Regions from separate parts of the Desulfobaculum bizertense DSM 18034 genome, predicted to be linked through region 2. Evidence: predicted binding sites of a transcription regulator. Region 2 holds the regulator's gene; the other holds the start of a gene.

Region 1 (3,344 bases), on a different contig from region 2:
GTTGATTTTGACATGGACCGCGCCCGCAAGTTTGCAACCGGACTCAACAAGGAAATCAGCATTTACCCCATTTCCTGCAAAACCTGCGAAGGCCTCGAAGGCTGGTACGCATGGCTCAGGCAGATGGTTAAAGAAAAGAAGCAGGCCTAGCTGAGGCCAGGAGCTTATAACAGAATGACATTCCCGGAAGATCTCCCAAGTGAAGCCATACTCAATTCCATTGCTGATGGCGTTTTCACCGTCGACCTTGATTGGAACATCACCTTTTTCAATCAGGCGGCTGCACGCATAACCGGGGTTTCCCGCGAGGAAGCTCTTGGTCAAAAGTGTTGGGAGGTCTTTCACTCGACCCTTTGTGACGGCGACTGTGCGCTTCGGGCCTGTGTCGCCGATTCTGGGTCTATTTCTAACCGCTCAATTTTCATTGTTCGTCCGGATGGGGAAAAAATCCCCATTTCCATTTCTGCAGCACCACTTTATGACAACGAAAACAAGGTCATTGGTGGCGTTGAGACCTTCCGTGACCTCACGGACATTCATCTGCTGCGCAAGGAAATGCAAAGCTCCTACAGCTTTGAGGACATCGTAGGAAAATCCCGCGCACTTGGGCGTACCTTCCGCATCCTTCCCCAAATCGCCAAAAGTGAAGCCACAGTGCTCCTGCTTGGAGAATCCGGTACAGGCAAGGAACTCTTTGCCCGCGCCCTGCACACGCTCAGTTCCCGTGCCAACGGTCCTTTTGTCGCTGTCAACTGCGGCGCGCTCCCAGACACCCTGCTGGAGTCCGAACTCTTCGGCTACAAGGCTGGCGCATTCACCGACGCAAAGCGTGACCGCGCAGGACGATTTGAAACAGCTCGTGGGGGCACTATTTTCCTTGATGAAATTGGAGATATGCCTCAGCAGCTTCAGGTTAAGCTTTTGCGGGTCTTGCAGGACATGACCTATGAGCCTCTGGGTTCCGAGCGAAGTGTCAAAGCTGATGTTCGAGTCATTGCCGCCACCAACAAAGATCTTGAAATGCTGGTCCAGAATGGCACCTTCCGTCAGGACCTGTATTACCGTCTTAATGTTGCCCAGCTGAACTTGCCGCCACTGAGAGAACGCCGGGAAGACATTCCTCTGCTCATCAGCCACTTTGTCCGCAAGCTCAATGCCATGCAGGGCAAACATATTGAAGGCGTGTCCGAAGACGTGCTGTCTATTCTTATGCGCCATCCCTTCCCCGGAAATGTTCGCGAGCTGGAAAACATCCTTGAATTTTCCTTTATTCTTTGCCCCAGCGGCTTCATTCAGCTTGAGCACCTGCCAGAGCACATGCAGCCCGGCCCAGACAGCCAGCAAAGCGCAGGCTTTGACGAGGGGCCAATGACTCTCGAAGAAATCAAATGCCGTGCCGTGCACCGTGCTTTAGAAAGAAACGACGGGCGTCGTATGAAAACCTGCCGTGAACTTGGCATCTCCAAAGACACCCTTAGGCGCATGATTCGCCGATGCGAAGAAATGGGCGAAAAATAAGCCCTACCCCTGAAAGCTTCGGGCGCTTTTTTCGTCTTTTTTCTCTCCTTTTTTAAGTCTGCTTTACCTAAGCCTTCTATTTTTATATGCTTTTCTGAAATGGCATCATACATGCTCTCTGGAACAGTATGGGCATGACATATCGTCATGTTCAAACCTCTCGCTGTCCGAGGAACCGCATGAACCTCTGTCTGGCATGCTACGAAAACCGTCTGGCGTCACTGCTTGAAAACGCCACCTGCTTTCAGCTTTTCACCTATGATGAAAACGAGCTGAAACAGAGCGGCGGATTTGAGCTCGCCCAGCGCGACACGACCAACCTTGTCAGTGCGCTGGAATCCTGCGGCGTCGATGTCCTGATCTGTGGCGGAGTCACAGGCTGCACCCGTCGTCTTATTCAACAGGCAGGCATTGAACTGCATCCCTGGGTCCGAGGGACTCAGAACGAAGTTTTGCAGGCATTCCAGAGCAAAACGCTTGATGCGCTCGCCATGCCCGGATGCGGCGGTCACCGCTGCGGACGGGGGCGGATGTCGTCCGACATCATCGCGCCGGGCTGTGGACACCGGAATCAGGGTCGCTACTGCGGAAATGAATCGGGGCGGGGACTTCAGACTGGAAAAACTCCGAAAAAGGGAGGCTCTTCATGAAGATTGCCATTACAAGTCAGGGACAGACCCTCGACAGTGCCGTTGACCTTCGCTTTGGTCGTGCTGCTGGATTTGTTGTTGTGGATACGGAAACCCAGCAGACCAGCTTTTCTGATAACGCCCAGAACCTGACCCTTGCTCAGGGAGCAGGCATTCAGGCTGCCCAGAATGTTGCCCGCACCGGTGCAGAAGCCGTTATCACTGGTCACGTTGGCCCCAAGGCCTACGCCGCACTGCATAAGGGTGGCATCAAAATTTACCTCGGTGCCAACGGTACTGTGGACGAAGCCCTCAAGGCTTTTCAGGCTGGCACACTGGAGCCTGCTGATTCCGCCGACAAGGAAGGACACTGGTAGGCCGACGATATGAAAAACGGGATGTTTACTCTCGCCATTGCCAGCGGCAAGGGTGGAACAGGCAAAACGACTGTTTCCGCCAACCTTGCTGCCTGGCTCGCAGAACATGGTCACAAGGTTTCTGCCCTTGACTGCGACGTCGAAGAACCCAACCTGCACCTTTTCCTTCGCCCCGAATGGAAAAAGACTCAGGCCGAATCTGTTCCGGTTCCTGTTGTCGACGAAGACAAGTGCACGGGCGATGCCTGCCGCAAATGTACTGAGCTGTGCCGCTTTAAGGCCCTCATCATCATGGGCGGCTCAGTCATGGTCTTTCCTGAACTCTGCCACGGCTGCGGACTGTGCACCCTTGCGTGCCCAGAGCAGGCCATTAGCGAAGGAAAGCGTGAAATCGGCAAGGTTCACATTGGGACATCGACACTGCCCGCATCTGCCCCGCTTCCTATGGCTGGCGGAGAAATGCGCATCGGTGAAGCAATGGCTCCGCCGCTCATCAAGGCTGTTAAGCGTGATGGTCCACAGGCAGACATCAGAATCCTCGACTGCCCTCCCGGCACAAGCTGCCCGGTTATTGCTGGTCTTGGAAGCTCTGACCTCGCTGTGCTGGTCACAGAACCCACGCCTTTTGGCCTGCACGACCTGACCCTTGCGGTTGGCGTGTTGCGCAAAATGCAGATTCCCTTTGGCGTCGTCATCAATCGCGACGGCATGGGGGATGACCGAACCCGCGAGTACCTGACAAAGGAAGGGATTCCGCTTCTCGGCTCCCTGCCCCATTCCACAGAAGCCGCTCACTGCTATTCCCAGGGCAAGCTGCATA
Region 2 (3,344 bases):
GCTCGATGAACTCGGCATTACCCGTTTGAGTCCTCAGAAGGCAATGCACCTGTCTGGTGGCGAGCGCCGCAGACTTGAAATTGCCCGAGCCTTGATTCTGAACCCCAAGTTCATGCTGCTTGACGAACCTTTTGCAGGTATTGACCCCATTGCAGTCGATGATATTCAGGGAATTGTTCGTTCTCTGAAAGAACGAGGCATTGGTGTTCTGATCTCTGACCATAACGTTCGGGAAACCCTCAGAATATGCGACAGGGCTTATCTTGTCTATGAAGGTTCGATAATTTTAAGTGGTACTCCCGAAGAAATTTGTGCCAATCCCCGCGCCCGGCGGGTCTACCTTGGCGAAGGCTTTTCTCTTTAATGCCTTGCATACGTTGATTTTTACCTTCCATACAAAATCCTTGCCATCCTGAGTTGCAAGCTTGTTCTGGATGTGGCATGGTTTAGGTGCGGCTGGGGAATTCCCTTGCCGCACCAAGTTCTTGAGCTTTGTTCAATAACTTTTCTTTTCTTCAGGAGAAGGTTCCTGGAGGAAAGGTACCTGTCACCTCCTCAGCAAAGATGTAGTAGCGATGGCATTGGAACTCAGACAACAACTCAAGCTCTCCCAGCAGCTGGTGATGACACCTCAGCTTCAGCAGGCAATCAAACTGCTGCAGCTCTCTCGTTTTGAGCTTGTCGATATGGTTCAAAAAGAGCTTTTGGAAAATCCACTTCTTGATGAAGCTCAACCCGAACCCAGTCAGGAAAAAGCAGAGGAAGCTCAGGACGCAACAACGGCTGAGCATACCGAAAACAGTGAAGCAATGGCAGACTCGGTTACAGACCAGGCCGCCATGCAAAACGCCGACTGGGAAAATTACCTTGGTGAATTTTCCAGCACTGCCCGGCAGTCTGCTGGGCGGGATAGCGAAATCCCTGAAGAGGGGATGTCTTTTGAGAACAGACTGTCTGTTTCTCCCTCCCTCGCGAGCCACCTTGAGTGGCAGCTCCATCTCTCCAGCCTGAGCAAGGCAGAAATTCAGATTGGCGAAGCAATTATTGGGAATCTTGATTCTCAGGGCTATTTTAAGGCCGATCTGGAAGACGTTGCTCAGGAAGCAGACTGTGCGTTTGAGGACGTGGAACCCGTCCTCAAACTTATGCAGCAGTTTGACCCCGTTGGGGTTGCTGCGCGTGACCCGCGCGAGTGTCTGCTCGTCCAGCTGGAATTCTATGAGTATGATGACCCAATCTTATTGGGCATTGTTCAGGATCACCTCGAAGATATCGAGAAGCGCCGCTTTAAGCCGCTTGCCAGAAAGTTTCGGATTAGCCTTGAAGAACTCAAGGAATATTTGGACATTCTCAAGACTCTGGACCCTATGCCGGGTGCTGCCTACGGAAGTGGGGACACGCAGTATATTAGCCCTGATGTTTACGTCTATGAATATGAGGATGATTTTATTATTGTCCTGAATGAGGATGGATTGCCTCAGCTCACGGTAAATGAATTTTACCTTGATACAATTCATAGTGATCGCAATGCCTGCAACAAAGAATACGTTCAGGAGCGTTTCCGCTCTGCGCAGTGGCTGATGAAAAGCCTGTATCAGCGTCAGCGAACCTTGTATAAGGTTATGGAAAGTATTCTGCGTTTCCAGCATGAATTCTTTGAGAAGGGCGTGACGCATCTGAAGCCGCTTATTCTGAAAGATGTTGCTGATGACATTGGCATGCACGAATCGACGATTAGCCGCATTACGACCAGTAAATATGTTTCAACGCCGCATGGCCTGTTTGAGCTGAAGTTCTTCTTTAACAGTGCCCTGGGGCTTGATGATGGAAGTCAGGTTGGCTCTGAGAGTGTAAAAGCACAGATCAAGAGCCTCATTGGCGACGAAAATCCCAAGAAACCTCTGTCTGATGAAAAAATCGCAGAGATTCTTAAAGAGCGTCTGGAGATTAATATTGCCCGGAGAACTGTAGCAAAATACCGCAGCTCTCTTGGGATCGCCTCTTCTTCAAAACGGAAACAGATTTTCTAGGAGTTTGAGGCGAGGTCTTTCTTTTCTGTAGGAATATTCGTACACTGTTTTTAACGCTGTAATCTTCATAGCTCTTCAAGGAGTTTAGTATGAACATTAGCCTCACGTTTAAGAACTTCGAACCTTCCCCTCATCTGAGAAAGTATGCAAACAAGCGTTTTGGAAAGCTCTTGAAGTTTGACAAGACCGCTAACGCCGAACTGAACATAACTCTTGAAGTCGAAAAATTTCGCCATATCGTCGATGCAACGCTGACTGGCGACAACATGAATATCAGCGCCACGGAGAAGTCCGAGGACATGTATCAGAGCATTGATCTGGCCGTAGACAAGATGAACGCTCAGGTCCGGAAGCTGCGCGAAAAGAGCAAAGATCGCTACCGTCGAGGCGAAGGCCTCGTCCGTATGGATGTGGTGAGTTTTGCCGATGCGGCTCACAGCGAACCGCCAACTATTGTGGAAACGGACTCCTATCCTCCAAAGCCAATGGCTGTGGAGGAGGCTGCAATGCAGCTGGATTCCCTTCAGTTTGAATTTCTTGTCTTCCTGAATGCCGAGACCGAGCGCCCGAATGTGATTTATCGGCGCAAGGACGGCAATTACGGTTTGATTGATCCTGGGACGGACTAATGAAGCTTGGTGACTTTCTTTCGAAAGAACTGATTATACCTGAACTTTCGGCCAGAACCAAAAAGGCGGTTCTGGCCGAACTTGTGGCTGCGGTACATTCCGTACAGCCTGAACTTGATGAAACCCATGTGCTGGATGTGCTTCTCGAACGGGAAGCGCTGGGTACAACTGGTATTGGCGACGGTATCGCCATTCCGCATGGGAAAATTGCCGAGCTTGAAAGTGTTCTTGTTGTGGTCGGCCGCTCCGCAGAAGGAGTTGAGTTTGATGCGCTGGACTTTGAGCCGTGTAAAATTTTCTTCCTTGTATTGGCGCCAGAAAAAGTTGCAGGAGTTCATTTGCGAGTTCTTGCCCACATTTCCCGAATGCTTAAAGAAGAAGACTTTCGTCAGCAGTTCCTCAGTGCTTCTGAGGATGAGCTGAAAGCCTTGCTTTTCGAGGCGTAATTATGACGCAGGTTTTGGAAGACAACAGCTTTCCAGTGATTATCCTGACGGGGCTTTCTGGAGCAGGAAAATCAACAGCACTCAAGGTCTTTGAAGATCTTGGTTTTGTGACTGTTGACGGTCTGCCCCCGAACCTTGTTCCACAGCTTGTGGCTCTCTTTCGTAGCCAGAAAGAGGTGTTTCACCGAGGTTTGACCTTGGGTCTTGATGTTCGCCACTCTCAGTTTCAGGAGCAGTGG

Evidence for each region. Region 2 encodes sigma-54, which starts transcription at its own class of promoters, with help from an activator protein. Its sites were predicted from a motif close to CTGGCACGGNNNNTGCTT; they were not measured.
Region 1: a site for sigma-54 is predicted at 1,618-1,635, ahead of B5D23_RS04830 (NifB/NifX family molybdenum-iron cluster-binding protein). Genes of this name have one in related genera too.

Annotation. Positions count from the first base shown of each region.
Region 1 covers NZ_FUYA01000002.1:471,934-475,277, reverse strand. Annotated here, with positions in the region: gene hypB (hydrogenase nickel incorporation protein HypB) at 1-150, shown strand, start outside; gene B5D23_RS04835 (sigma-54 interaction domain-containing protein) at 175-1,518, shown strand; gene B5D23_RS04830 (NifB/NifX family molybdenum-iron cluster-binding protein) at 1,698-2,168, shown strand; gene B5D23_RS04825 (NifB/NifX family molybdenum-iron cluster-binding protein) at 2,165-2,524, shown strand; gene B5D23_RS04820 (ATP-binding protein) at 2,534-3,344, shown strand, end outside.
Region 2 covers NZ_FUYA01000004.1:240,151-243,494, reverse strand. Annotated here, with positions in the region: gene lptB (LPS export ABC transporter ATP-binding protein) at 1-364, shown strand, start outside; gene rpoN (RNA polymerase factor sigma-54) at 576-2,030, shown strand; gene hpf (ribosome hibernation-promoting factor, HPF/YfiA family) at 2,120-2,659, shown strand; gene B5D23_RS07790 (PTS sugar transporter subunit IIA) at 2,659-3,105, shown strand; gene rapZ (RNase adapter RapZ) at 3,108-3,344, shown strand, end outside.